DNA from 3 places in the Cytobacillus sp. FSL W7-1323 genome. Region 3 is predicted to be linked to each of the others. Evidence: predicted binding sites of a transcription regulator. Region 3 holds the regulator's gene; each other region holds the start of a gene.

Region 1 (10,074 bases), 2.2 Mb from region 3:
TAAAACTTCATTAAAATCATCGAAGTAATTGACATTTTCCTTAATAAATTCAGCATCATGCCAACCTTGATCGATCATGTATTTGGTTACAGCCATTAACCAAACTTGGTCTGTTCCTTGTTTCGGACTTATAAATATATCAGAACGTTCAGCCATCTCATTTTTACGCAAGTCTGCGACAATTAACTTTTGACCGTGGTATTTATGGGCTCTTTTTACACGTGTAGCAAGAACAGGGTGACCCTCTGCCGGGTTTGCACCAACAATAATGACAAGACCTGCTTCAGCAATATCTTTAATAGTTCCAGCGTCACCGCCCATACCTACAGTTCTGAATAAGCCATCAGTGGCTGGTGATTGGCAATAACGAGAGCAGTTATCGATATTATTCGTTTCAAATACTTGTCTAGCTAATTTTTGTAATGAATAGCTATCTTCATTTGTAATTTTTGAAGAAGAAATAAAGCCAATTGAATCTTTGCCGAATTCTTCTTTAATACTTCCTAGTTTACTAGCTACAAGGTCTAATGCCTCGTTCCAACTAGCTTCTACAAAGCGACCTTCTTTTCTAATCAATGGTTTTGTAATTCTCTCTTCAGAATTAACAAAATCCCAACCGAATTTACCTTTAACACAAGTGGAAATTGCATTTACTGGTGCATCGTGGCTTGGTTGCACTTTCAAAATTTCACGGTCTTTTGTCCATACTTCAAACGAACAACCTACACCACAGAAAGTACAAACGGTTTTTGTTTTTTCGATTCTTTCTTCACGCATCGCAGCTTCAACTTCTGATACAGCAAAAATCGTGCCATAGTTCGGTTCTACTTCTTTTACAAGGTCAATCATTGGTGTCATGATCTCATCATCAATCTTTGTCATGAAACCTGCATTACCGAGCATTGATTTTTCCATTAAGGCATTACATGGACAAACCGTTACACATTGTCCGCATGAAACACATGACGATTCATCAATGGATACACCTTGGTCCCAAATAACTCTTGGTCTTTCTCTTTCCCAATCAATTGAAAGTGTTTCATTTACTTGTAGACTTTGACAAATCTCAACACATTGTCCACAGGCAATACATTGATTTGGATCATAACGATAGAAAGGATGCGACATATCGACAGCCGATTTATCTTCTTTAGGCGTATAAGGATACTTTTGATGCTCAATCTCTAATAATTCAGCTGTATTATGGACTTTACAGTTGCCGTTATTATTATCACAAACTGTACAATACAGTAAATGGTTTTCTAAAATACGGTCCATTGCTTCTGTTTGTGCCTCTTTGGCACGGTTGGAGCTTAAGCTAACACTCATACCACTTTCTGCTACAGTCGAGCATGAGCGCATAAGTTGACCATTTACTTCTACAATACATGTGTCACATGTTTGTATTGGGTCAACCTCTGGTAAATAACAAATCTGTGGATGTTCAATTTGATTTTGATTAATGATTTGGAGAATGGTTTGCCCCTCATGCCCCTCATAATCCACACCATTAATTGTAATGTTTACATTGGAAGTCAATTTTGTTTCCCCCTTACACTTGATCAAACAATGGTTTAAAGAGAATAAAGTGAGTGTTTCTGCTTAAACCAATAAAAAAACCACCATGTACTATACCGCTTTCAAAAAGCGAGCATAATCCATGGTGGAATAGTTAAATAACAACGCTTGCTATTATACCAATCCATACCATTTTTAGTATGTAGAAAGTACCATTGATAGAGAGACAACATGAAAATATTACCCCTCCAACAATTCCACTAGTTATTATAGCGCTAAAAATTAAATTTAACAATAATGAATTTAATCTTATAACGATTACAGTCCAATAGGGTAATTTTGGTATTGTGAAACAGTGAAGCAATCATCGTGCAATTTTTTTCCTATTTGCAGCCCCTTTCATTTTTTTTAAGCATGTACTATGATTATACAATTGAGACAGAATCTTATATAAAGGGGTAAAGAAGATGTCAAAAATGGTGCATGAGTTTAATGATATCATTCGTAAATTAAGAAAAGACTTATTTGGTAAGGGACCGGAGAAAATCCACACAGTGTTTGTAGAGAATATGGCCGTTTCGACTTTATACGGTAATCTCACACCGACAGAACAATTTATTTCTCGTACAGAAGATGGCAAAGAAATGGTGCATTCAGCAAGAACAAAAATGATTCAAGATGTATATGCAGAAGGTACGCCAGAAGGAATGGAAGAATTGGTCGGTGCGACGCTGTTACATTTGTTTTCTGATATTAAAGTGGAAGAGAATATGGCGATATCTGTATTTGTATTCGATAAAAATATCATAGATTCATAGAAAGAGGAGAAAAGATGAAGCAAGTGGAAACGAGTCGTAAAATCATACGAGTGACTGGAAATAAAGTTGAAAAAATGGAAGATACCATTGTTACCGAATATGCAGTAACGGTTAAGCTGAATGGAGAAGAGCTAGTCACAATGGTATGTACACCAGAATATATTGAGGACATGGTGATAGGTTATCTTGCATCAGAAGGTATCATAAGATCTTACAAGCATATTAAAGATATATGGGTACAAGAAAAGGAAGGGTTCGTTCATGTTACAACAGATCGTACAAATCCTTATATACAAAACTTCCAAAATAAAAGATATATTACTTCTTGTTGTGGTATGAGTAGACAAGGCTTTGTTTTTGTTAATGATGCATTAACAGCTAAGAAAATGGAAGATGTTAATATTCGATTAACTGTCAATGAATGTAATCAGTTAATGGAACAATTACAAGCGTCTGCGACTACATTTAAACAAACAGGTGGTGTACATAGCGCTGCGCTTTGTGACAAAAATGGGATATTATTAAGCAGAATGGATATTGGTAGGCATAATGCGCTTGATAAGATATATGGTTATAGTTTAAGAGAGGGCATCAGCATGAAAGGGAAGATTATTGTTTTCACAGGAAGAATCTCCTCAGAAATACTTTTAAAGGTAGCAAAAATTGGTTGTGAAATGATTCTCTCAAAATCTGCACCAACAGAGTTTGCTTTGCGCTCAGCAGAGGAATTAGGAATTACGACTGTTGGATTTATTCGTAATGGCAACATGAATATATATACTTATCCTGAACGAATCCTATTATAAAAAGAAATACTTCGCTACACGAAAAAAATAAAAAATAGTCTAGTAAAATTTTTTGTTTTTTGGTAGCATATAGTTTGCAATGGGTAAATGGAAGTAAGGCAAGCACTGTTTTATTTCTTTTTACAAACAATATAAATATGATGACTGATACTTCTGTAGGGGATTGCAGAAGGGTTAGGCAGCATTCTTTGAAATCCTTTACAAAAGTAAGGGATGTCTGAGTGCTGCCTTTTTTATTTAGGGGGTAGTTAGAATGGGATTTAGTAAACCGCAAGAAATTATGGAACAGACGATTGCAACAGGTGTTGCAAAAACGAAAATACCACTTTTGTCGCTGTTGGTTTTAGGCTTTTTAGGTGGGGCATTTATTGCACTAGGATTTTTATTAGACATTCGTGTTATTGGGAATTTACCGGCAGAGTGGGGAAGTTTCGGATCGTTTTTAGGTGCAGCAGTTTTCCCTTTAGGCCTTGTATTAGTAGTATTGGCTGGGGCTGAATTAATTACAGGTAACATGATGTCAGTTGCGAGTGCTTTGTTCTCAAAGAGAATTAGTCTTGGGCAATTATTGAATAATTGGTTTTGGGTGTTATTATCCAATTTTGTAGGGGCACTGTTTGTTGCTTATTTCTTTGGACATGTCGTTGGATTAACAGAGACAGGTCCATACCTTGATAAAACAGTAGCGATTGCTGGTGCAAAAATTGATGATACATTCTTACAAACATTTGTTTCAGCGATTGGTTGTAACTGGCTCGTATGCCTAGCTGTTTGGTTAGCTTATGGTGCTCATGATTTTGCAGGTAAAATTTTGGCTATTTGGTTCCCGGTTATGGCATTTGTTGCGATTGGATTCCAGCACGTTGTTGCCAACATGTTCGTTATTCCAGCTGCGATTTTTGCAGGTTCGTTTACTTGGGTAGATTTCATTGGCAATATCATACCTGCCTTTTTAGGTAATGTAGTTGGAGGGGCTGTGTTTGTTGGCCTAGCTTACTTTGTCTCTTATAAACCAAAAAATGAAACAAAATCTCAGTTGAAAAAAGCTTCATAATAGAAGCACATTCATCATAGCTTACATAAAATAATCTATTAGAGATATTGGATGTGAGCAAATGCAGCAATATTATTGTGATTATTGTAAAACGCTATATAAAGAACAAGGAGTTTGTCGTGTCTGTGGTCAAATCATTGATAAAACGATTATCATTGATGTGCATAAGCAAGGCAATAAATAAGCAATTATAATTGGTAAAGTTTGCGTAATGCCAAGAGAGCCACTTTAAGATATGATAAAAGGGCACAGCAACTCCTTCAAAACACATCTTTCTGAGCCGAATGAGATAACTCATTCGGCTTTTTTTTATGCAAAAAATGAACGAGAAAGATTAAAAACCAATCAATGCATAAATATCCTTATTAAGGAAAAAATACCCGTACATAGACAGAAAGGGAGTTCCTTATGCCAGCTATTTTATCTATCTCAGAAGTACCCCCATCAAATGAAATTACTCAAAATGAAGTGGTAGCATTTGCACGCCACTTATTTGGGCAATCTTTCAAAGATATCGATCGTTTATTAAAAGTATTCCAAAACGGACAAATTGAAAAACGTCATTTTGCCAAAGAACTAGATTGGTTTAAAGAGGACCATAGCTTTGCTGATAAAAATGATGCCTTCATTGAAACGGGAGTAAAACTTGGGTGTGAGGCGATTGAAAAGTGTTTAACAACGAGGGAGTTTCTAAATCAACCTATTAAGTATCAAGAGATAGATGCGATTTTTACGATTACTAGCTCAGGTTTAGCTACACCATCGCTTGAGGCAAGAATAATGAATCTATTACCCTTTTCTGAGCAAACAAAAAGGATCCCAATATGGGGCTTAGGCTGTGCAGGTGGTGCATCGGGTTTATCAAGGGCTTATGAATATTGCTTAGCTTATCCAAAAGCAAAGGTTTTAGTATTAACAATTGAATTATGCAGTTTAACTTTTCAAAGAAATGATCGCTCTAAGAGTAATCTTGTTGGTACTTCTTTATTTGCTGATGGTGTTGCCTGTGCATTAATCGCTGGTGATGAAAGTGGTTATCAAAAATATCAGAAATTGCCTGCCATCCCCCATATATACGGGACACAATCAACGACAAAAAAGGATTCGCTTGATGTAATGGGTTGGGACGTAAAGGATGATGGTTTATATGTCATATTCTCAAGAGATATTCCCACAATTATTGAAGGCTGGCTGAAGCCAAATGTACAGACATTCTTAAATCAATTCTCATTACAAATAACCGATTTGCAACATTTTATTGCTCATCCAGGTGGAAAAAAAGTGATTGATGCTTATCAAGCGTCTTTACAAATTCCTGCTGAGATGACCGCCACTTCACTTGACGTTCTAAGGGAGTTCGGCAATATGTCATCAAGCACAATATTATATGTTTTGCGAAGGTTTTTTCTCCTTGGAAAAAAGGATGATATAGGTTTGGCAACTGCCTTAGGGCCGGGTTTTAGCTCGGAATTACTTTTATTAAAATGGAGGTGAATTAAATGTTTTTTTATTTTCTTCTATTTGTTATTTCTCAACGGTGTATCGAGTTAATCGTCGCAAGATTCAATGAGGATTGGATGAAAAAAAGAGGTGGCATTGAATTTGGTCAAAGTCATTATCCACTAATCGTTATGGTACATAGTTTGTTTTTTATTGTTTTAACAGTTGAGGTAATTGTGTTCGGTAAAGGATTATCTCCTTATTGGTATTATTTACTGCCGTTATTTATACTCACACAAGTGATAAGAATATGGGCGTTATCTTCCTTAGGGAGGTTCTGGAATACAAAGATTATTGTTTTACCCAAAGCAAAAGTGGTAACTAAAGGACCATACCGTTGGCTAAAGCACCCAAACTATACAGTCGTTGCAATGGAGTTTCTTATTATGCCTCTATTGTTTCAAGCTTACTATACTGCCCTTGTTTTCACTCTGTTAAATTTCTTTATTTTAGCCATTCGTATTCCAGTTGAGGAAGAAGCATTAAAAGCATTAACGAAATATGAAGAAGCGTTTCCTATGAAGAGAGATGAAGAAATAGGAAAAATTTGAAAAAGGTTTATTTTAGTATTGAAAATCATTCTCGATTATGATAAATTATTAATTGAAGATGATACTTATTCTCAATTAATGAAAGGCGTGATACATTTGACAGCTCTTTTTGTGGTTGGCACTATCGCTGTTTATGGTGCAGTAATGAAATATGTGTTGAATGGTGTTACAAAGTCAGAAGCAAAATCTTAAATTAGCGTTTACCCCTTTATTACATATAGGAAGAAGCCTTAGTGAGTGAGGCTTCTTCTTTTTTTTGGTGAAAATACCAATTTTCATAACGAAAGGTTCACTTTACCCCATATTTATAATATATTAATACCTATATAGGAAAAAAGCTTGCGCAATTATAATAGTAGTAAATTGATGTGACAAGGGGATTAATTATGGTTCAAACAGTGGGTAAACAACTTAGTCAAAATGAATTAATTGAAAGAATAGCAGCATTATCATTGTTTTTTGAACAAAATGGAGATAATGTTTCTGCTTCAAGAGCAAGAGACCTCGTCTATAAATTACGAGATTCACAATACGCGATTGCATTTTGTGGACATTTCTCTGCGGGTAAATCGAGCATGATCAATAAAATTGTGGGAGAAAACTTACTGCCATCCAGCCCTATCCCAACAAGTGCGAATTTAGTTAAAGTGAAATCTGGAGAGGATTATGCCAAGGTGTATCTTAAGGAAGGGATGCCAAAGCTCTATCCTGCACCTTATGATTATGAAAAAATTAAAAAATATAGTAAAGATGGAGACCTCATTCATACTGTAGAAATTAGCCATTCGGAAACAAATTTGCCAAAAGATACGGTTATTATGGATACACCAGGAATTGATTCAACAGATGATGCGCATAGAATTGCTACTGAGTCGGCTCTACATTTAGCTGATATGGTCTTTTATGTGATGGATTATAATCATGTGCAATCAGAACTCAACTTCTTATTCACTAAAGACTTAACTGCAGCGGGTAAACAAGTATACTTAATTATCAATCAAATAGATAAGCATCGAGAAGAAGAATTAAGTTTTCAACATTTTACTGAAAGTGTAAAGGATTCTTTCGCCTCGTGGGGCGTTCAACCTGAAAGAATCTTCTATACATCGTTGAAGAAACCAGAGTTACCACATAATGATTTTTCTGCTCTTCAGAAGTTCATCTACGAACAAATTGGCCAAAAAGATAGGCTCTTACCACAATCTGTTCTTCACTCATTACAGAAATTAACTGAAGAACATTTTATCTTCTTAGAAGAAAAAGACACTCATGACATAGCAGCTAATGAGGAAATTTTAGCAGCTCTGCCTGAAGATGAACGAGCGCTCGTATTTGAAAAGATTGAACAATTACAGTCACATAAACAAGCATTGCAGCAAAAAAAATATCAGGCAGAAATTGATTTGAATCATGATATGGAAGATATCTTAAATAATGCTTATTTAATGCCGTTTCAAACGAGAGAATTAGCTGAGAATTATTTAGAATCAATGCAACCTGGCTTTAAAGTAGGCCTATTATTTGCGAAGGCTAAAACTGAACAAGAACGAAGTACAAGGCTAAGTCTTTTATATAACGATTTAAAGGAAAAAGTCCAATCGCAAATTGAATGGCATGTGAAAGAGTTATTCTTAAAAAAATTAAAAGATGATCACATACATCATAATGAGTTACAGTCACAAGCTCAAAACATTAATATCAATATACCAGAAAGCCTGTTAAAGACAGCTATTAAAGAAGGGGCGAGGCTCTCAGGTGATTATGTTTTGCAATATACACGGGATGTGTCTGATGCTGTAAAAAAAGAAACGAAGAAACAAATAATCAACTGGAAAGAGTTGTATTTGAAAGAGTTAGAAGAGTTAGCTAATGAAAAAATTCTCGCAATGAAAGATGAATGGGATGCTTATGCTCGTTTCGGTGAGGCACTTAGTATATTAAAGGAAATTAAAGCAAAACAATCAGAGCAAAAAGCAGAAATTAAGAAACTATTGGCAGGAGAGCTAGACCTTAAAAAAGTTTCAGCTTCCGTCCAAGAGTTAATGAGACCAAAGGATGAAGATGTCCAAATTATTCGTGAAGGTGAAGAAGAGTTTGTTGATACTAAACAAGTAGTGAGTACTCATTCAATTGTTGAAAAAGAAATGAACCAAGAAAATAATCATGAAGCTGATATCGAGGCTCTAATTAGTAAGCTCGAGCATACCGCAAAAGAGTTACGAGATATCCCAGGTTTCCACAAAATATCAGCAGAGCTATTAGAGAAAGCTGACCGACTACAATCACGCAGTTTCACTGTTGCTTTGTTTGGTGCCTTTAGTGCTGGAAAATCTTCGTTTGCCAACGCATTAATTGGTGAAAAAATCTTGCCGGTATCGCCAAATCCAACAACTGCTGCCATTAATAAAATTATGCCTGTTACTGCAGAGTACCCTCATGGTACCGTTAAGGTATTTGTAAAAAGTGAAAAAGTCATGTTTGCAGATATTAATCGTTCGCTACAAGTCTTTAATCAACAAGCACAATCATTTACTGAAGCTATAGGGAAGATAGATGTGATTTTAAAAGAGCATCATGATTTTGATGCGCATGAAAAAACGCACTTTGCCTTTCTTGCGGCCTTTGCCAAAGGGTATAATAATTTTCAAGAAAAGCTTGGTAAAGAAGTGATTACAGACCTCACAGAACTAGCAGATTATGTTGCTAAAGAAGAAAAATCATGTTTTGTTGAGATGATTGAAGTATTTTATCAATGTGAATTGACTGACAGAGGCATTACACTCGTTGATACTCCAGGTGCGGATTCCATTAACGCACGTCATACAGGAGTAGCTTTTGACTATATTAAAAACTCAGATGCCATTCTTTTCGTGACGTACTATAATCATGCTTTCTCCAAAGCCGATCGTGAGTTCCTTATACAGTTGGGCCGGGTTAAAGATGCGTTTGAACTTGATAAAATGTTCTTTGTTGTCAACGCTATTGACCTTGCAAGTGATGAAGAAGAGAAAAACGATGTCTTGCAATATGTTCATGATCAGCTCATTCAATACGGCATTAGAAGACCAACCTTACATGGGTTATCGAGTTTACAGGCATTATTCGAAAAACAATCAGGTGAAGAACATTCTTCTGGAATGAAGGATTTTGAAGAAAGTTTCTATCGTTTCATTAATCACGATTTGATGTCACTTTCATTATCTGCTGCTGAACTTGAGTGGAATCGAGTAATGAACCAATTGCGTACATTTATTGAATCTTCTAAAGAAAGTAAAGAAGCAAAGTTAGCAAAAAGAGAACTTCTAACGAATGAACTAGCGATTATTAAAGAGAAGATTGCTAAAGATGATCTTGATTTATTAACTCAAGCATTAAATCAAGAAGCGGACGAACTAGTGTTTTATATCAAACAAAGAGTTTTCTTACGATTTAATGATTTCTTAAAAGAATCTTTTAATCCAGGACAATTAAAAGAGGATGGCCGTGATATGAAAAAAGCGCTCCAAGTAGCTTTAGAGGACTTTTTACAAAGTTTCGGATTTGACTTTGCCCAAGAATTGCGAGCGACGACCATTCGTCTAGAAGTATTTATAGGAAAGTTATTACAACAAACATACGAGAAACGAAGTAACCAAGTAAACCAATTGAATCGCGATGTAACCTTTAGTCGTCCAGAAAATCCTTCTTTTGAAGGGGTGAATTTTGAGTCTGCTTTCAGTAACGTGGATCGCACTACATTTAAAAAAGCAATGAGTTATTTTAAAAACCCTAAGAACTTCTTTGAGAAGAATGAAAGAAAATTACTAGCAGAAAGTCTTGAGGAAAGC
Region 2 (10,074 bases), 2.0 Mb from region 3:
ACTCACGCCATTCTGCAGCTGTTTCTTCAGGTGACTCTACATTATACTTAATGCCCTTTATTTTTGTATGGATAAGTTGTTGATCTATCATACCTAATGATTTGAATTCTTCATATCTCGTATGGTCATCTTGTTCCCATTGAATAAAAAAAGGAAAAGGCACTTCTCGTTTTGCTTGCAAAAATAGCATCTTCCATCTAATCATTTGCCCATCTGCCCTCATCCGTTCTCCAGGAAAGATCGGATAGGTTTTATATCCCTTTTCATTCAATTCTTGCTTTAACGCTTCAATATTTTCTGTGCGAAAACATACTTGACCTAACCCTTCAAATGTAGATAAATCCTGCACAGCTTGTTGTACTAAAGGGTTATCTGATTGCGTAGCCTTCGCTTTATTTTCTATTGCTAAAAATTCTATATAAGATGAGTTTAAGTACAATAAACTATTATATGTTCCCCATTTTTCATGTCTACCACCCTGAACCGCTTTTATATTCATAACAGATAAATAATCGATAATCTCTTGCGGGTTTCGTTTAATAAAATGAACGATATGATCAAGTTGCATTGAAGGATACCCCTTTCATTAAAAGAAAATTCATCCAACTTTACCTTAGCTAAGATTAGTTTACCATAACTTTTCTACTTATCTATGAATGTTTTTCACGCAACTTTTACTTCTTAATTTAATTGTGTGTCCTTTATAAACATTTTACATTTCCTTAACAATTAAAATTTTTATACATTTCTCCTTTTCAAAACAGGGGATAATGTTTACAATAAATAAAAGAATATTCAATCCTTTACCTAGGAGGTATGTATCAAATGAAGATAATGAGTAATGAACAGTTGGTCGTCTCGTATCGTGATGCATTAAAGTCAGGTTCTGAAAAGGAATGGATTCGGATACTTAAAGATGAAATTCAAAAACGGGGATTAAAACCATTTAAAGAGTAAAGCATAAGGCGAGCAAATATTTGCTCGCCTTTTTATTTTTATCCTTTCGGTGACGCGGAAGATATCCATCTCATTTTAATTATCTTTGCTTTATTTCCTTAGTGGTTTGAATTTCATTATTTTGTAGTATCTGTTTATAGTCCATATCAGAAATAACACCTAGCTTTTTGAACAGTACGGAATATTTCAATATCCTATTTTTCCTTCCTCTCATAGTAATCACTCCTGCTTTTCTATCATAATATGCATTTTATCAATAAAGTTTCCTTCACGCAACATTTTTACATATCTAAAAATCTTTTTATCAAGTGCATATCCCTTACTATTTCCTATAGTGCTTGAAATTATGATTAATAGTGAAGAATACATGATCTTTTTTTAAATGCAACAATAAAAGGTGTGATTAGCATGTTGAAGAATGATATAGGAAAATGTGAATATTATTTGTTACCATCACCAATCTTGTTTTACTGCTAAAGGGCTGTGATTCTTCCTTTTGTGACAGGATCAAAGCTTTGATTTCTTCTCTTATAGAGGGATATTCCCCTTTTACAATACCCCTCGAGATTCAGATGAAGGCTTCAACCAAGGGTGACTTACAACAAAAAGCGAGGAAGTGAACAATAAATCGCTTCACTTCCTCGCTTTAAACCCTTTTGAGTATTAGTTTATTTTTTATTTTAAATTAAGCTTCAAATAATAAAGACTCAGGGTCTTCAATTAATTCTTTCACACGTTTAAGGAATGTTACTGCTTCTTTACCATCAACAATACGGTGGTCATAAGAAAGTGCAACATACATCATTGGGCGGTTTTCCATTCTTTCAGCATCAATAGCTACTGGACGAGTTTGGATAGAATGCATCCCTAGGATACCTACTTGTGGTCCATTAAGGATTGGTGTTGATAATAATGAACCAAACACACCACCATTAGTAATAGTAAATGTTCCACCTTGTAAGTCAGAAATAGCTAGTTTATTATCTCTTGCTTTTTTACCAAGGCCCATAATATCCTTTTCAATTTCTGCAAAGTTTTTACGGTCAGCATCTCTAACAACTGGAACTACTAAACCTTCATCTGTTGAAACAGCGATACCAATGTCATAGAATTTTTTAAGAACTAGTTGGTCGCCGTCAATTTCAGCGTTTAATAACGGGCTACGTTTAAGTGCTGCGACAACCGCTTTTGTGAAGAAAGACATAAACCCAAGTTTAACATCATTTTCTTCTTGGAATTTATCTTTACGTTTTTTACGTAAGTTCATTACATTTGTCATATCAATTTCATTGAATGTTGTTAACATAGCAGATGTTTGTTGAACTTCTACAAGTCTTTTCGCAATTGTTTGACGACGACGGCTCATACGGATGCGTTCTACTGGTTTTTCACTATTGGCATCAGTTGCTGCTGGCTTAGGAGCTGGCTTAGATGCAGCTTGTGGCTGCGCTGCTTGTGTCGCTTGATTTGGATCGTAGTTCGCAACATCTTGTGAACGTACTCTTCCCATAGGATCTGTTGTTGGAACTTCACTTAAATCGATTCCTTTTTCACGCGCCATTTTTCTAGCTGCCGGTGAAGCAATTGTGCGTTGTTTATTATCTTCCGCTGGTTTGGAATCAGCTGGTTTCGCTTCTTCTTTCACCTCTTGAGGTGCTTCCTCTTTTTTCTCTTCTGCTTTAGGAGCAGGAGCTTCTCCACCTTCACTTACAACTGCGATGGTATCCCCTACATTCACAGTGTCTCCTTCTTCTGCTTTTAATTCTGCAAGTACACCACTATATTCAGAAATGATTTCTACATTTACTTTGTCTGTTTCAAGCTCAACAACATAATCACCTTTATTGACTGTATCACCAGGTTGTTTTAGCCACTGAGCGACCGTACCTTCTGTAATTGATTCTGCTAATTCAGGAACTTTAATATCTGCCACAATAATTTCCTCCTTATTACTTACGTGTTAAAGATTCTTCAATAATTCTCTGCTGCTCTTTTTTATGCACGACTGGATCGCCTTCTGCTGTGCTTGAGCGGCGGCGTCTACCGATATAATTTACCTCTACTCCGTCAGGGGCAATATGTTTTAACCTTGGTTCAACAAAATTCCATGCGCCCATATTCTTCGGTTCCTCTTGCACCCAGATCATTTCTTCAAGATTTGGATAACGTTTTACTACTTCCGTAATGTCAGCAAATGGGAACGGATAAATCTCTTCTACACGTACAATATGGAACCACTCTTTATCTTCAATATCTTTTAATTTATCTTCTAAATCAATAGCCATTTTTCCTGATGTGAAAACAATTCTTTTCACTTGCTCTTTTTTCTCACCAAGGCCAGATTGCTCGAGAATCGAGTTAAACTGTCCTTCTGATAAATCTTTAGCAGTTGCAGCAACTGTAGGGTTACGTAAAAGACTCTTAGGTGACATTATGACCAATGGTCTTACTTCTTCCTGATTCAAAATCGCTGCTTGTCTTCTTAAAATATGGAAGTACTGTGCTGCTGAAGAAAGGTTAGCTACTGTCCAGTTGTTTTCAGCTGCCAGCTGCAGGAATCTTTCTAATCTTGCACTTGAATGCTCTGGACCTTGTCCTTCATATCCATGTGGAAGAAGCATTACTAGACCAGATTTTTGTCCCCATTTCGCGCGACCAGCAGAAATGAATTGATCAAACATAACTTGTGCAGAGTTCGCAAAGTCACCAAACTGTGCTTCCCAAAGAACTAAAGTTTCTGGAGCTGACACATTATAACCATATTCAAAGCCTAGAACAGCCATTTCTGACAACGGGCTATTATGAACAGCAAATGAAGCTTTAGCTGTTGAGATTTGATGTAAAGGTGAGAACGATTTACCTGTCACTTCATCATGTAACATGATATTTCTATGGGCAAATGTTCCACGCTCTGAATCTTGACCTGTAAGTCTTACCGGCGTACCATCTGAAATAATTGAAGCGAATGCTAATGTTTCAGCGTGACCCCAATCAATTTTCCCAACCTCTTCTAGTCCATTTTTACGACGTTGTAATATTTTACTTAGCTTTCTAAAGACTTTATATTCTTCCGGCCATTTTAGAAGTTCTTCATTCAATTGCTGTAAAGACTCTAATGGCACAGCAGTTTGAATGCTTGGTATACCATTTTCCACTGTCTCAGGTGGATTTAATTCAGTTGCATCTTCTTGTTTATCCGGCACTTTATCGTAAGCTTGCTGAAGTTTTTCAGCTACTTCCGAATGAATAGCAGTAACCTCTTCTTCTGATAAGTATTGATCTTTTTTTAATTTCTCACCATAAAGCTCTTTAATCGTTGGTCTTTTATGGATAATATTATACATCGCTGGGTTTGTGGTCATCGGCTCGTCCATTTCATTGTGACCAAAGCGGCGATACCCAATTAAGTCAATTAAGAAATCTTTATGGAATTTATCTCTATATTCAATAGCTAATTTAGCGGCATTGATGACTGCTTCGGGATCATCTGCATTTACATGCACGATTGGAACCTCATAGCCTTTGGCTAAATCACTTGCATATCTAGTCGATCTAGAATCATAAGATTCTGTTGTAAAGCCAATCGTGTTATTAGCAATAATATGGATGGAACCACCAGTATTATAGCCATTTAATTGACCAAGATTTAATGTTTCAGCGACAACACCTTGCCCTGGAAAAGCAGCGTCTCCGTGAATAATGATGGAAAGTGCTTCGTCGTAATTAACTTCTGGGAAACCATCAGTAGTACGTTTATCTTGAGCCGCTCTTGTATATCCTTCAACTACAGGACCAACGAACTCTAAATGGCTTGGGTTGTTCGCAAGTGTTAAGTTTGCAACTGTTGTATTTTCAGCCTTGATTTGTTTGTCTAATCCCAGATGGTATTTTACATCGCCTGTCCATCCATAGCTGATACCAATAGAACCTTCAGATGGGACAAGATCTTTGTTCGGCGCATGCTGAAATTCCGCGAATATCATCTCATAAGGCTTACCAAGTACATGAGCAAGCACATTTAAACGTCCGCGGTGTGCCATTCCAATATTTATTGTTTTTGTGCCATTCGCCACTGAACCTGATACAATTTCATCTAACATTGGTACCATCGTATCTAAACCTTCAATAGAGAAGCGTTTTTGACCGACGAAAGTACGGTGTAAGAATTTTTCAAACTCTTCTACTTCCGTTAATCTTTTGTACACTTTCGCTTTTTCAGGTTTTTGCAAGTTAAGTTTAAGGCTATTTGTTTCAACCTTGCGACGAAGCCAATCTTTTTCTTCTAAATTGTCAACATGAGTGAACTCAAATGCTAACGTATCCATATAAGCATTTTTTAAGTATTCAAATGCTTCTAATCCATCTCTTAACGGAATATTCGCATCTGTACATATAAGATGAGCTGGTATTGCACGTAAATCTGCTTCTGTTAATCCATAATTACTTAAATCAAAAATAGCAACATTCTTTTCTTCCCTATTAACTAGGGGATAAATATCAGCAGCTTTATGTCCGTTTGAACGAATAAAATCGGCAAGACGAATAGCTGATAAAGTTTTTTCAATTTGTGCTGGACTTACGCCAGTGCTTTCTGCTCCTAAACTTACAGGAGCTACCCCTGTTTGTTGCAATGGTGAACCATTAACCTCAAAATACTCTCTCATTTCTTGGTCAACTGATTCTGGATTTTCTAAATACATCTCATAAAGCTCGATTACATAGCCAAGGTTAGGACCATAAAAACTTTGTTCTAAAGGTCCGCTACCCTCTGAAGGCTTCTTCATGGAAAATTACCTCCACAACTCTTTTTTAAATATATTTGGATAATTTATTTCCGCCCCATATCCATTCTAGGATAGTAACAATATTATTTCGTATATTAAAATTCCGAATAATGTTAATTTCCAGAGGACGAAATGTTTCCTAAGCCATTTTACCACGTTAAAGGCGCATATACAAAGGGAAAAAAGAGAAAATCACGAAAATACAGCTAATATTTTTAGAAAAAATACTTATATTAAAAAAGTGAATTAATTTAATTCCTATATCACGCCTATTAGTGTAATAAATTGGAAAGATGAACTAACGTCTACAAGTTGATAATCATTCAACTTCTAAACCGTTTGCCTATTTAAGTATATATCAAAAGCCTTATTATTGGTAGAATTGTGCACTAAATATTCAAACTGAATAAAATACTACGAGAGAGGATGTGAACTTATGGATTTAGCTAGAGCGAGGGAACTACTAAAAAGTCAAAACGAATATGAAGTAACTTTCGATGGCGTAAATATCGTCATTGTCGATCTCTATGAATTAACTAAAATGGCAAGGGTGTGCGAAAGAAACAACGTAGATAAGAATCAAGTTGTTCCACTCGCACAATTAATAGAAGAAAATACAATACGTTAACGGTCCGTTTTTTTCGTTAAAATACGGACGATTTTCTCCGAATCTTTATCATATTCAATAAACACATAGAGCCCATATTCTATCTCCTGTTGACGCATCCAAAGTTTAAACTTTTCTATTTCTGTCTCATCCTTTACTTCTTTTCCAAGATGCTGATAATCAACAATATCTGCTGATGGGTATTTTTCCTTTGCGATCATCATCGCTTCTTTACCCCATTTCGCATAAGAAGGTGCATCATAAACGGCAAAGCTTGTTTGAGGGCTTGAAATAAATATATAGCTAAACAACACTATGACAATTGAGAGAAACACTCTTTTCTCCATTTTCTCCTCACCTCTTCACTTTTATTTTTTGATGGAAATATTTATAGTTTTACTATCTTTTCAATGTTTATTCTTTATGAAAGTTTTTTTGGGAAATGGGTTATATAATGAAAGAAAAATTCAAAGCAAAACTTGCTAGTGCAAAAGTAAATATCAATAGATAAAGAAAAGCGGGCAAGTTAATGGTTAAAACTTGCCCGCTTTTCTTTATCTATTGTTCCATTAACCCTTATATCGTAAATGTCAACATAGCCTTTAAAAAATATAAGAAAATGTTCATTATTATTTCATTTGATTAGTTTTAGATATGATTATTTTAATAAAAGTAATCGTACAACATCTAAAACAAAAAGTGGAAGACATAAAGGCCTATTTTGTTCTCTCAAGTAAATCATCTATTTCAATTATTTCTATTAAATGATGAATATCATCAGTCGGGTTATATACACCGTCTAAAAATTGATCAATATCAAATTTCTTTAACAAGATAACCCTCCTCTTTTTTCATCCGTTTCAAAACCATTCGAAGACTTCACACTTTTTTTGTGGGTACTGTTAGTCAAATACACAACATCATTTATATTAATATAATAAATAAAGAAGCAACCTTTAAAATTTATTGAACGATGCAATATTCATTTTTCAGTTTTTTCTTAAAATAGAGTATTTAAATAATATTATTTTTTCTTTTTACTTTCAGTTTCATGAACATTTTGTGACCAAATTCATCATTTGTTCATGAACATTTTGTGACACCTATCACATTCAATTGTTTTTAACCATTTATGATACTAACATAGGGTTACAGGCGTGATATTCACGTTCAAATAAAACAATAGATTTTTAGAAAGATAGAAAGGGGTACATCAATGAAATTGAAAAGGGCTCTTTTATTGGCTATAGTTGCCATTGCCGCTGTACTTGCTGGGTGTGAACCACTTACTGTTCTAAATCCTAAAGGTCCACAGGCCGAAGTCCAGGCTAACGATATTATGATGTCCATATGGTTAATGTCTGGTATTGTTATTGTAGTTTTTGCAATGCTTGCATATATGCTCATTAAATTTCGTTCATCTAAACAAGGAAAAGATTATGAACCACCTCACATCGAGGGAAATAAATGGGTGGAGGCAGTTTGTGTCGGAATACCTGTACTAATTGTTGCTTATCTATCATTTGTTTCTGTCCAAAGTAACTATAAAGTTGAAGCAACACCACCAGGGTATGAAGATAAGGAGCCATTAGTTGTATATGCATCATCATCTAACTGGAAATGGCACTTCAGCTATCCTGAAGAAGATATTGAAACAGTAAATTACTTATATATACCTACAGATCGAGCACTTGAATTTAAACTTTACTCATTCGGTCCAATTACCAGCTTCTGGATTCCACAACTTGGCGGACAGAAATATGCAATGGCCGATATGGTAACAACATTACATTTAGCTGCTGATCATCCTGGTGAATTCATGGGTAGAAATGCAAACTTCAGCGGAAAAGGTTTTGCTGAAAATACGTTTGATGTAACAGCAATGTCTCCAGTTGAATTTGAGGAATGGGTAGATGAAGTTCATCAAACAGCTGATCCAATTACTGAAGATAAATTTGAAGAGTTACTAGAGCCAGGTCACTTAGGTAAGATGACCTTTACTGGCACTCATTTAGAGTTTAGCCCAGCACCTGAAGGGCATGAACATCATCAATCAAATGATGAAGATTCAGAAGAAAATCATGAAAATCATGATGAGCACGAAGGTCACACTGACCACAGTAGCCATTAATTAGATGAAGTGTCTATTGACATCTTCTGAAAGGAGTATACAGGATGGAGTTCTTTGAACGTTTTGCCATACCACATCCAAGTCCAGCTATTTATGCTTCAATGGTAGCAATTGCAATTGTTTCTATTGCCATTGTAGTTGGGATAACATATTTTAAAAAATGGGGTTATTTATGGCGTGAATGGTTAACAACTGTTGACCATAAACGATTAGGTATTATGTATATTATTGCAGCGATCCTCATGCTATTCCGAGGAGGCGCTGACGCAATTATGATGCGTGCGCAATTATCAGCACCTGAGAACAAATTGCTTGATGCACAGCATTATAACGAGATATTCACTACACATGGTGTTGTTATGATTCTCTTCATGGCTATGCCATTTATTATCGGGTTTATGAACTTTGTTGTTCCACTGCAAATTGGGGCTCGCGATGTTGCGTTCCCACGTCTTAATGCACTTAGCTTCTGGTTATTCTTTGCCGGTGCAATGTTATTTAATATCTCTTTCGTTATCGGAGGATCACCAGATGCGGGTTGGACATCTTATTTCCCGTTAGCAGATAATGAATTTAGTACCTCTGTCGGTACGAACTATTATATGATTGCGATACAGATTGCCGGTCTAGGTACATTAGCAACAGGTATCAACTTTATGACGACAATCTTGAAAATGCGTGCTCCAGGCATGACATTAATGAAAATGCCAATGTTTACTTGGTCAGCATTAATTACGAACGTTATTATCGTATTTGCTTTCCCTGTATTAACAGTTGCGCTTGCAATGGGTACATTAGATCGTTTATTCGGTACACATTTCTTTGCATCAACAAATGGCGGTATGGATATGTTATGGGCCAACCTTTTCTGGGTTTGGGGACACCCTGAAGTATATATCTTAATCTTGCCTGCATTCGGTATTTACAGTGAGGTAATCTCTACTTTCGCTAGACGTAACCTATATGGTTATAAATCAATGGTTGCTTCAATGGTAATCATTTCACTATTATCATTCGTTGTATGGGTTCACCACTTCTTTACAATGGGTCAAGGCGCTTTCGTTAACAGTATTTTCTCTATTACAACGATGGCAATAGCAGTACCTACCGGTGTAAAAATATTCAACTGGTTGTTAACACTGTATAAAGGTAAAATCGTGATGACAACGCCAATGCTTTACTCAATGTTGTTTATCCCACTTTTCACACTTGGTGGTGTAACAGGGGTTATGCTTGGTATGTCAGCAGCTGACTATCAATACCATAATACAATGTTCTTAGTTGCTCACTTCCATATGGTAATCATTCCTGGGGTTGTGTTCGCAATGCTAGCTGCCCTTTATTACTACTGGCCAAAAATGTTCGGCTTCATGTTAAATGATCGTCTTGGTAAAATCGGCGCTTGGATTATTGCGATTGGTACATTAGTTGCCTTTATGCCAATGTTCATCTCTGGTTTAGATGGTCAAGCTAGACGTATGTACACTTATTCTGAAGCAAGTGGATTTGGTATTTGGAATATGATTTCTATGGTTGGCGCCCTTATGTTAGCAGCTGGATTTGCGTTAATCGTTTATAATATTTACTATAGTTTC
Region 3 (10,074 bases):
GTTTACGTTCTTTAAGTTCTGTTTCTGTAGCCGCTCCAACTTTTACGACTGCTACGCCACCAGCTAGTTTAGCAAGGCGTTCTTGTAATTTTTCACGGTCGAATTCAGAAGTTGTTTCGTCCATTTGTTTACGGATTTGGTTTACGCGGCCTGCGATTTGGTCGCTTGCACCAGCACCTTCAACGATTGTTGTGTTTTCTTTTGTTACAACGACTTTAGAAGCGCGTCCTAGAGAGTCGATTGTAGCAGATTTAAGGTCACGACCTAGCTCTTCAGTGATTACTTCACCGCCAGTTAGGATAGCGATATCTTCAAGCATTGCTTTACGACGGTCACCGAATCCAGGCGCTTTAACAGCTACTGCATTGAATGTTCCACGTAATTTGTTCACTACTAATGTAGATAATGCTTCGCCTTCTACATCTTCAGCGATAAGAAGTAATGGTTTACCTTGTTGTACTACTTGCTCAAGTACTGGTAATACTTCTTGAATGCTTGCGATTTTTTTGTCAGTGATTAAGATGTAAGGATCATCTAATACTGCTTCCATTTTATCTGTATCTGTTACCATGTAAGCTGAGCTGTATCCACGGTCGAATTGCATACCTTCAACGATATCCATTTCTGTTGTGAATCCTTTAGATTCTTCGATTGTGATAACACCGTCGTTACCTACACGTTCCATAGCTTCAGCGATTAATTGTCCAACTTCTTCGTCAGCAGCAGAGATGGATGCTACTTGCGCAATAGACTCTTTGCCTTCGATTGGTTTAGAGATCGCTTGTAGCTCTTCAACTGCTGTAGCAACCGCTTTTTCGATCCCTTTACGGATACCCATTGGGTTTGCACCAGCTGTTACGTTTTTCAAACCTTCGCGGATCATTGCTTGCGCTAGAACCGTTGCAGTTGTTGTACCGTCACCAGCTACGTCGTTTGTTTTACTTGCTACTTCAGCAACTAGTTTCGCACCCATGTTTTCAAATGCATCTTCTAGTTCGATTTCTTTAGCAATTGTTACACCATCATTTGTAATTAATGGAGAACCGAATTTCTTCTCAAGAACCACGTTACGTCCTTTAGGTCCAAGAGTTACTTTTACTGCATCTGCAAGTGTATCCACACCACGAAGCATCGCGCGGCGAGCGTCTTCACTAAATTTAATATCTTTAGCCATTATTAAGTACCTCCTCTAATAGTTAAAAATCTTTATAATAAGTATATAGCTGTTTTTTTATTAACCGATCACAGCAAGAATGTCGTTTTCACGTAAAATTAAGTATTCTGTACCTTCGTATTTCACTTCTGTTCCTGCATATTTTGAGAAGATAATAAGGTCGCCTTCTGCAACTTCTAATGCTACACGTTCACCATTTTCTAGTACACGTCCAGTACCTACTGCTACGACTTTACCTTCTTGAGGCTTTTCTTTCGCGCTATCTGGTAGTACGATACCGCTTGCAGTTTTTTCTTCCGTTTCAACAAGCTCGATAATAATTCGATCACCTAGTGGCTTCAACAAGTGAAACAACCTCCTCAATTCATTCAAAAATTATTTTATTAGCACTCGTTAGTCTTGAGTGCTAACACAATTATTATATTAATCAAAACTACTCTTTTTTGCAAGTAAGAACCTTGCAATTTTGCAAAAAAAAATGCGAACCTCTCCATTCTATACAACTTCTATTTGTTTTATGCACTTCATAAGGATGTACTATTTGAAACTAATAGTGTTTAACAGGTAAAATAAATATTAGTGTAACTTCTTTAAGAATAGGAGACTAGCCATTGAAAAAAGAGTATTGGTTTATCATTATGATTTATATAGCCATGCAATTATCAGCCATCGTTGGCGTTCCTGCCATTCTTTTTCTAGGTAATATGTTAGGATACAGCTTTGATGAGGTTGCAAAAATTGCACCGCCACTCTGGATTGTCATTAGTTTTACAATTACCCTTCTCTTAACTTTGTGGTTTTTACGGAAAGAAAGCAAAGAGATGTCAATGAGGAATCAAGCACCATTATCGACTTCTATCGGGTGGGCGATTGCAGGTATTCCGCTAGCATTTATTGCTCAAACCGTTGCAGCGAATATTGAATTAATGCTCGGCATTGATATGGGGTCAGATAATACGCAGCAAATTATGTCATTAATTGAAACGTCTGCTCTTGTGATTATTGTTGTTTCCATTATTGGGCCGATTTTAGAAGAGATCATTTTCAGGAAAATCATTTTTGGTTCCTTGCATAAACGATTGAACTTCTTTTTATCAGCACTGATTAGTTCATTAATTTTCTCTCTCGCCCATGGGGAAATTGAGCACTTACTTCTTTATGCAGCGATGGGCTTTACGTTCGCGTTTTTATATGTAAAAACCAATCGTATTCTCGTACCGATCATTGCTCATGTAGCGATGAATACCTTTGTCGTTGTGATTCAATTGAATATGGATAAGCTAGAAAAATATATGACAGACTTAGAAACGGTACAAATGATTTTTAGCAGATTAGGATGATGTTAGATGAGAACACCTTTGTTCACAGGGATTATCTCCCTTCTTTTTGGATTTGTATTTATTTATTTTGCAATTATTAACCTTCAAAACGGTGGAGGTTGGGGATTTTTAACGATCTTCATTTTGATTTTTGCCACTTTTGATATTGGTGGCGGGATTAAATTAATCGCTATGCATTATCGTATGAAAAAGAAAGAGGATAAAAAATAGAGCTGACTCCATGCGGGTCAGCTCCTTTTTTATGATGGATAGTGTTTTAAGAAGTATACTAATGATTGCAATTCGACCGCCAAATCAATATGATGGATGCGAATATGGGAAGGAACCGTTAACCGCGCTGGCGTAAAGTTCAAGATTCCCTTTACATGACTTTTAACGATTCGATCCGTAATTGGTTGTGCCGCATGAGACGGTACAGTCAAAATGACAACTTGAATATGGTGCTCATCAATCAACTTTTCTAGGTCATCTAAATGACGAACAGGTACCTCGCCTACAGACGTGCCAACCCTACTTTCTGAAACATCAAATGCCACTTCAATCTTTGTATTATTATTTTTTAAAAAATTATAATTTAAAAACGCTGTACCTAGATTCCCTACACCAATTAACGCTACCTTTGTCACTTCATCTTGATCGAGTGTCTTACGGAAAAATCCTAATAAGTAATTTACGTTATATCCGTAACCTTTTTTCCCTAAAGCACCGAAATAGGAGAAATCTCGTCGAATTGTTGCAGAATCTACTTTCACCGCTTCACTTAATTCTGCTGAAGAAACTCGCTGCTTTCCTGATGCGTGTAAATTTTTCAAAAAACGATAATACAAAGGCAATCGCTTAGCCGTTGCTTGAGGGATTTTCGTTGATTCATTGGACATAGGCTCCACTCCATTCCATTTACTTAAGCCCTTCTAAAATCACCGTTTTTACCACCGGTTTTCTCTACTAAATATGTTGGTCCTATTACCATGCCTTTATCTACTGCTTTGCACATATCATATACCGTTAAAGCGGTAGCTGTAGCAGCTGTCAACGCTTCCATTTCTACTCCGGTATGCCCATTAGTTTTCACTGTACAATCAATATGTAACACATACTGATCCTCTACCTCTTCCCAATTGAAAGATATATCAATACCGGTTAAGGCAAGTGGATGACACATCGGGATGATATCAGATGTCTTTTTCGCAGCCATAATACCTGCCACTTGAGCAACAGCCAGCACATCTCCCTTTTTCATTGTGCCATCAGTAATCTTCTGATAGATTTCTTGATTTAGCTCAATACTACTATGAGCAATTGCTGTACGGGCAGTTTGTGGTTTTTCACTCACATCCACCATCTTCGCTCTGCCTTCTTCATTAAAATGTGTAAATTCAGCCATTCATAACACCTCACATGAAAATGATACACTATTTTGATTCATCTGTGTAATGTAGTTTTTTATATATTCTATCCAAATAGTGACTTTATTGCCGAACCTCACCTGATTAAGGTACACTATCACTATAACAGAGGTGAAATATAATGATATTATTACAGGTTAATCAGCTTTCGAAAAGTTTTGTGGCTGATCCTATATTAATGAATATAAAGCTTGAAGTACAAACGAGAGACCGCATTGCATTAGTTGGACGTAATGGTGCGGGAAAATCAACTCTTTTAAAAATTATTGCTGGACATATGTCCTATGATTCCGGTGAAATTATTCAATCGAAAGAAACCAAAATCGGTTATCTTGCACAAAATACAGGACTAGAATCTGAGCTATCTATTTGGGACGAAATGCTTACCGTGTTTGATTATTTGCGCAAACAAGAGAAGGAACTGCGCTTACTAGAAACACAGATGGGCGATGCAACACTCATCGAAAACGGTGAAGCTTACGATAAAATTTTAAAAACCTATGATCAAATGCAAGTCAACTTTAAAGAACAAGGTGGCTATCAATACGAGGCAGACATTCGTTCTGTACTACATGGCCTTAATTTTCAATCGTTTAGCTATGATACAAAAATTTCTGCATTAAGCGGGGGGCAAAGGACGCGACTTGCACTTGCGAAATTATTGTTAACCAAACCTGATTTACTGATTTTAGATGAGCCGACCAACCATTTAGATATTGAAACATTGTCATGGCTAGAGCAGTATCTTAGTGGTTATGATGGTGCTATTTTAATTGTCTCACATGACCGCTATTTCTTAGATAAAGTCGTCAACCAGGTATATGAACTATCACGTAACCATATTAAAAAATACGTTGGTAACTACAGCAAATATCTTGACCAAAAAGCAGCGAATTATGAACGTGACTTGAAAATGTATGAAAAACAACAAGAAGAAATTGCGAAACTAGAAGACTTTGTTCAACGCAACCTTGCCCGTGCTTCGACAACAAAGCGTGCACAAAGCCGGCGCAAGCAGCTTGAGAAGATGGAGCGAATGGATCGCCCCCAAGGGGATGAGAAATCAGCGACATTCGGCTTTCAAATTGATCGTCAATCAGGCAATGATGTGCTAACCGCTGACTCTTTAGCAATTGGCTATCAAGAAGAAAAGATCAGTGATCACATTTCATTTCGCATGTCTCGAGGCGATTCCATTGCTTTAGTAGGTCCCAATGGTATTGGAAAGTCGACTTTATTGAAGACCCTTGTAGACAAGCTACCTGCTTTAGGTGGCACGTTTCAATATGGCTCAAATATCCGCATTGGCTATTACGACCAACAGCAAGCTGATTTGAGTTCAAATAAAACCGTATTAAACGAGCTCTGGGATGATTACCCCCTCATGCCTGAAAAAGATGTCCGTACCGTGTTAGGTAACTTCCTCTTCTCTGGAGATGATGTCTTGAAAATTGTCTCTACATTGAGTGGTGGAGAAAAAGCACGATTAGCACTAGCTAAGTTGATGTTGCAAAGAGCAAATGTCCTCATACTAGATGAGCCGACTAACCATTTAGACCTTGATAGTAAAGAAATTCTTGAAAATGCACTTATTGATTTTCCAGGTACGCTCCTCTTTGTCTCTCATGACCGCTATTTTATTAATAGGATCGCAACAAAGGTGATTGAGTTATCAACAAGTGGAGCAACGGAATTTTTAGGGGATTATGATTACTATGTGGATAAAAAGGCGGAAATTGAAGAAATAGAGCTTTTTGAATCAGCAGACCTGCCACAAGAAAGTATCACTAAACCAGAAAAGCAAAGTTATCAACAAGATAAAGAAGCGAAGAAACTAGAAAGACAACGAAAAAGAAGGCTGACAGAAATTGAACAGTTAATCGAAGAGTTAGAAGCGCAAATTGAAACTTACGATGAACAACTCTGTGACCCTGAAATCTTCCAGGACCACGAGAAAGTCCTCGAGATTACAACTAAAAATGAGGCTATAAAAGCACAACTCGAGCAGTTACTTGAAGAATGGAGCGAATTGGGAGATTTAATGTAATTAAACGTAGCTGGGGATAATTTAATTATCCCCAGCTTTTCTTTCTACAAGTAAATTGTCCACATTTTTATTCACAGCACAAACGGATTAACAATAGGTGAAACAACACTTTTCCACATTATCCACAATTTTTATGATACTTATCAACAAAAACTCTGAAAATTTTAATATTATCCACAATATGATATGCCACCCATACTATACTTGATATTGTGAATAACTTTGTGTCATCACTAAAAATAAAAAGACTAGTGAATAGATGATCATGATTCACTAGTCTTCATTATTATTGTTGAAACTGTATATCTAACCCTGGGTTTGCATTCATACTCATATCTGAGAACATCCCTTTTTCGAACATAATTGCCCCTACTGCAGCAATCATCGCTGCATTATCTGTGCATAAATGTAATGGCGGAATGACTAAGTCTATCTCTTCCTTATTCTTAAAGGTCTCTGTTAATGCTTCACGAAGTCCTTTATTTGCTGCAACGCCACCTGCTAATAGTAGTTGTTTCACATCATATGCCTCTACTGCTTTTAAGGTCTTGGTCACTAATACCTCAATGACGCTTTCTTGAAAGCTCGCTGCTAAATCCTCTGGTAAGATGGTCTCTCCACGTTGTTCAGCATTATGCACTGTGTTGATAACGGCAGACTTCAATCCACTGAAACTAAAATCAAAGGAGCCTTCTTCTAGCCACGCACGAGGAAGCTTAATTGTCGCTTCTCCTTCATGGGCAAGGCGATCAATATGTGGCCCACCTGGATATGGCATATTTAGAACTCGCGCTACTTTATCATATGCTTCTCCAGCAGCATCATCACGTGTTTCGCCAATAACTTCAAAATCACCATGTGCTTTCATATAAACGAGCTCTGTATGGCCCCCGGAAACGACTAATGCAAGCGCCGGGAAAGTCATTTCTTTAATTAAGCGATTGGCATAAATATGCCCTGCTATATGGTGCACCCCAATAAGTGGCTTTTGATGAGCAAAGGCAATCGCCTTCGCTGCATTTACACCGACAAGTAAGGCACCCACTAACCCTGGACCTTCTGTCACAGCAATTGCATCGATATCGTTCATCGTCATACTCGCTTTATTTAACGCTTCTTCTAACACAATGGTCATTTGTTCTACATGATGCCTTGAAGCGATTTCTGGTACAACCCCGCCAAACCTTTTATGACTTTCAATTTGAGAAGCGACAACATTAGCGATGATCTCTCTACCATTTTTAATGATGGCTACTGCTGTTTCATCACAGCTTGTTTCTATCCCTAATATATATTGATCTTTTTTCATTTTATATTCACCCACATTACTAAAGCATCTTCATGATTATCCGAATAATAATTTTTTCTAATTCCGCCTTCTTGAAAACCTAGCTTGCTATACAACCGTCTTGCTATCATGTTACTCACCCTTACTTCTAGGGTCATTTTAAGGGCACCCATTTCTTTTACAACATCCATCAGCTGGACCATTAACGCCTCGCCAAGTTTCTTCCCTCTATATCTGGGTAGTATCGCTACATTTGTTACATGGGCCTCGTCTGTAACCACCCATGCCCCACCGTATCCTATCAATTCTTCTCCGTCTTCTAATACAACGTAGACCGAGAATTGGTTCAATGTCATTTCATTATAAAAGGCCTCTCTACTCCAAGGTGAAGAAAAAGATGCCTGTTCTACTTTTAATACTTCATCAATATCATCTTCGTTCATTAACCGAAACGTTAATTTACTGGTCATTGGAGCTTGCTCCCTTTCGAAGCTTCAATCCATTTTGCCTCTGCCTCAGCAAGACGGATATAATTAGGGACAAAATTGTGGATATCAACAGCTTCCTTATCTCTACCTAAAATGGCCAATTCAGAAGGACGAGGATTTTGTTCAGTTAAACGTGCAAAATATGCCCGATCCCCTAAGTCTGCTTTAATTTGTTCCTTGTGTATGGATAAATCATTACCGACAAATAAAACCGGTTCTTCTCTATTTAATAAACGTTGCGTCCAATTAACGGTCAACGTTAGATGATCCGATGCTAGATCTAATAACCGACTCTCTTGAAATTGATATAAACCAGTATAAATCTGACCTCTTCTCGCATCAAATAACGGTGAAATGACACCGTTAAAATAACTACCTGCACTTGCTGCCAAAACAGCTAGACTCGATACGCCTGAAAGAGGTATATTCAACGTCCAAGCTAATGTTTTAGCTATGGTTACACCAATTCTTACCCCCGTATATGAACCGGGTCCTTCTGCGACAACAATCTTTTCTATATCTTGTGGCAACGTATCGCAATCCTTTAAAAGCATTTCTATCGCGGGCATTACACGAACTGAGTGATTCTTTTTGATATTCGTGATATATTCCCCTATAATTTTGTCGTCATCTACTAGAGCGATCCCTAGTGTATAATTTGACGTGTCTATAGCTAATATTTTCATTTTACTAACTCCTCACACAGCTTCACATAGCGTTTTCCTTTTGGATGTAGCGCTATTCTTCGTTCTTCATTTCCGGTATAATGGATTACAATTTTTAACCTTTCTTCTGGCAGTTGATCTTCTATTAGATGAGCCCATTCCACGACGGTCACACCTTGCCCATGAAAATACTCATCAAACCCAAGATCTTCATCGCCATCCTCCACCCGGTAAACATCCATATGGTACAAAGGTAGACGACCATTATATTCCTTTATAATAGTGAATGTAGGGCTATTCACATTTCGTTCAATACCAAGGCCTAACGCAAGCCCTTTCGTAAATGTTGTTTTACCTGCCCCTAAATCACCTTCTAATAAAATGACATCACCTGCAGCTGCTTTTTCTCCTAGCCTCTTTGCAAATGCCATTGTTTCTTCCGTATTTTTTGTATTCCACTGGAATTGATCCATTTTATCACCTACATTTGGTCTTTCATTTATTTACAATAATAATGACACATATACATGTAGTTTACATGATTTTTTCATAGACATCAAAGAACACTTTGTTTTGTCGGGACAGTAACCTTTTGCGCGCAATTCCTTGCTCTTTTTCTCTTTGTCTTGCGCGTATCTTCCTTTTGCACGCAATTCCCGGCTCTTTTTCTCTTTCTTTTGCGCGTATCTTCCTTTTACGCGCAATTCCCGGCTCTCTTTCTTTTTCTTTTGCGCGTATCTTCCTTTTACGCGCAATTCCTTGCTCTTTTTCTTTTTCTTTTGCGCGTATCTTCCTTTTGCGCGCAATTCCCGGCTCTCTTTCTCTTTCTCTTTCGCGTTTCTTCCTTTTGCGCGCAATTCCTTGCTCTCTTTCTTTTTCTTTTGCGCGTTTCTTCCTTTTGCGCGCAATTCCTTGCTCTCTTTCTTTTTCTTTTGCGCGTTTCTTCCGTTCCCGCCTAAAACTTTTCAACACTATCTTTTGCCTGTATCTACTATTTAACGGTTATTTCCGTAGAGGCAACTAAAAATAGTTGTTTTTAGAAATTACTTAACATATTTTTGGTTTACGCATCCTAATTTGCATTTGTTTTTTGACAAAAAGAAAACCCGCCTAATGGCGAGCTAAAGTGATAGTTTCTCTAGTAATATACAATATGATGGATAAACTGATCATTACAGCTATTGGGATAGATTAAACGTAAGGATTTTTGTAAATAATAATGCGTTATATCTCTATCAAGGACTTACAAATTAGTCATGATGTACTTTTTTACGAGGCACAAATCAATTCTACTTGAACCTATAGAACCTAAGTTTTCTACACAAAAAAAACGAAACAAGTTCCCTGTTTCGATACGTTTCACATATAAAATTAAACTGGCGGTCCGGACGGGACTCGAACCCGCGACCTCCTGCGTGACAGGCAGGCATTCTAACCAACTGAACTACCGGACCAGATTGCGGGGGCAGGATTTGAACCTGCGACCTTCGGGTTATGAGCCCGACGAGCTACCGAACTGCTCCACCCCGCGATAATATTATTTTATAAAAATCATATGCCCGGCAACGTCCTACTCTCACAAGGGGACAGCCCCTAACTACCATCGGCGCTGAGAAGCTTAACTTCCGTGTTCGGTATGGGAACGGGTGTGACCTTCTCGCTATCG

Evidence for each region. Region 3 encodes Rex, which represses fermentation and respiration genes when NADH is low (regulators of the CRP and FNR family bind a similar motif). Its sites were predicted from a motif close to TTGTGAAATATTTCACAA; they were not measured.
Region 1: MKX67_RS14375 (formate/nitrite transporter family protein) is a predicted target of Rex. The motif match lies at 3,329-3,346, and genes of this name have one in related genera.
Region 2: qoxA (cytochrome aa3 quinol oxidase subunit II) is a predicted target of Rex. The motif match lies at 7,443-7,460, and genes of this name have one in related genera.

What each region holds. Positions count from the first base shown of each region.
Region 1 is NZ_CP151998.1:2,841,128-2,851,201, reverse strand. It holds gene fdhF (formate dehydrogenase subunit alpha) at 1-1,539, opposite strand, end outside; gene MKX67_RS14385 (DUF2294 domain-containing protein) at 1,986-2,336, shown strand; gene fdhD (formate dehydrogenase accessory sulfurtransferase FdhD) at 2,351-3,142, shown strand; gene MKX67_RS14375 (formate/nitrite transporter family protein) at 3,396-4,196, shown strand; gene MKX67_RS14370 (hypothetical protein) at 4,258-4,380, shown strand; gene MKX67_RS14365 (3-oxoacyl-[acyl-carrier-protein] synthase III C-terminal domain-containing protein) at 4,605-5,690, shown strand; gene MKX67_RS14360 (isoprenylcysteine carboxylmethyltransferase family protein) at 5,696-6,247, shown strand; gene MKX67_RS14355 (hypothetical protein) at 6,266-6,439, shown strand; gene MKX67_RS14350 (dynamin family protein) at 6,634-10,074, shown strand, end outside.
Region 2 is NZ_CP151998.1:2,474,536-2,484,609, forward strand. It holds gene MKX67_RS12630 (VOC family protein) at 1-568, opposite strand, end outside; gene sda (sporulation histidine kinase inhibitor Sda) at 826-957, shown strand; gene odhB (2-oxoglutarate dehydrogenase complex dihydrolipoyllysine-residue succinyltransferase) at 1,643-2,890, opposite strand; gene MKX67_RS12645 (2-oxoglutarate dehydrogenase E1 component) at 2,907-5,741, opposite strand; gene MKX67_RS12650 (small, acid-soluble spore protein, H family) at 6,178-6,369, shown strand; gene MKX67_RS12655 (DUF3889 domain-containing protein) at 6,366-6,695, opposite strand; gene qoxA (cytochrome aa3 quinol oxidase subunit II) at 7,565-8,479, shown strand; gene qoxB (cytochrome aa3 quinol oxidase subunit I) at 8,524-10,074, shown strand, end outside.
Region 3 is NZ_CP151998.1:465,907-475,980, reverse strand. It holds gene groL (chaperonin GroEL) at 1-1,174, opposite strand, end outside; gene groES (co-chaperone GroES) at 1,235-1,519, opposite strand; gene MKX67_RS02565 (type II CAAX endopeptidase family protein) at 1,786-2,514, shown strand; gene MKX67_RS02560 (DUF4305 domain-containing protein) at 2,521-2,724, shown strand; gene MKX67_RS02555 (redox-sensing transcriptional repressor Rex) at 2,754-3,392, opposite strand; gene moaC (cyclic pyranopterin monophosphate synthase MoaC) at 3,416-3,898, opposite strand; gene MKX67_RS02545 (ATP-binding cassette domain-containing protein) at 4,042-5,967, shown strand; gene tsaD (tRNA (adenosine(37)-N6)-threonylcarbamoyltransferase complex transferase subunit TsaD) at 6,254-7,276, opposite strand; gene rimI (ribosomal protein S18-alanine N-acetyltransferase) at 7,273-7,725, opposite strand; gene tsaB (tRNA (adenosine(37)-N6)-threonylcarbamoyltransferase complex dimerization subunit type 1 TsaB) at 7,722-8,429, opposite strand; gene tsaE (tRNA (adenosine(37)-N6)-threonylcarbamoyltransferase complex ATPase subunit type 1 TsaE) at 8,426-8,881, opposite strand; gene MKX67_RS02520 (hypothetical protein) at 8,943-9,380, opposite strand; tRNA gene MKX67_RS02515 (tRNA-Asp) at 9,786-9,862, opposite strand; tRNA gene MKX67_RS02510 (tRNA-Met) at 9,866-9,939, opposite strand; rRNA gene rrf (5S ribosomal RNA) at 9,966-10,074, opposite strand, start outside.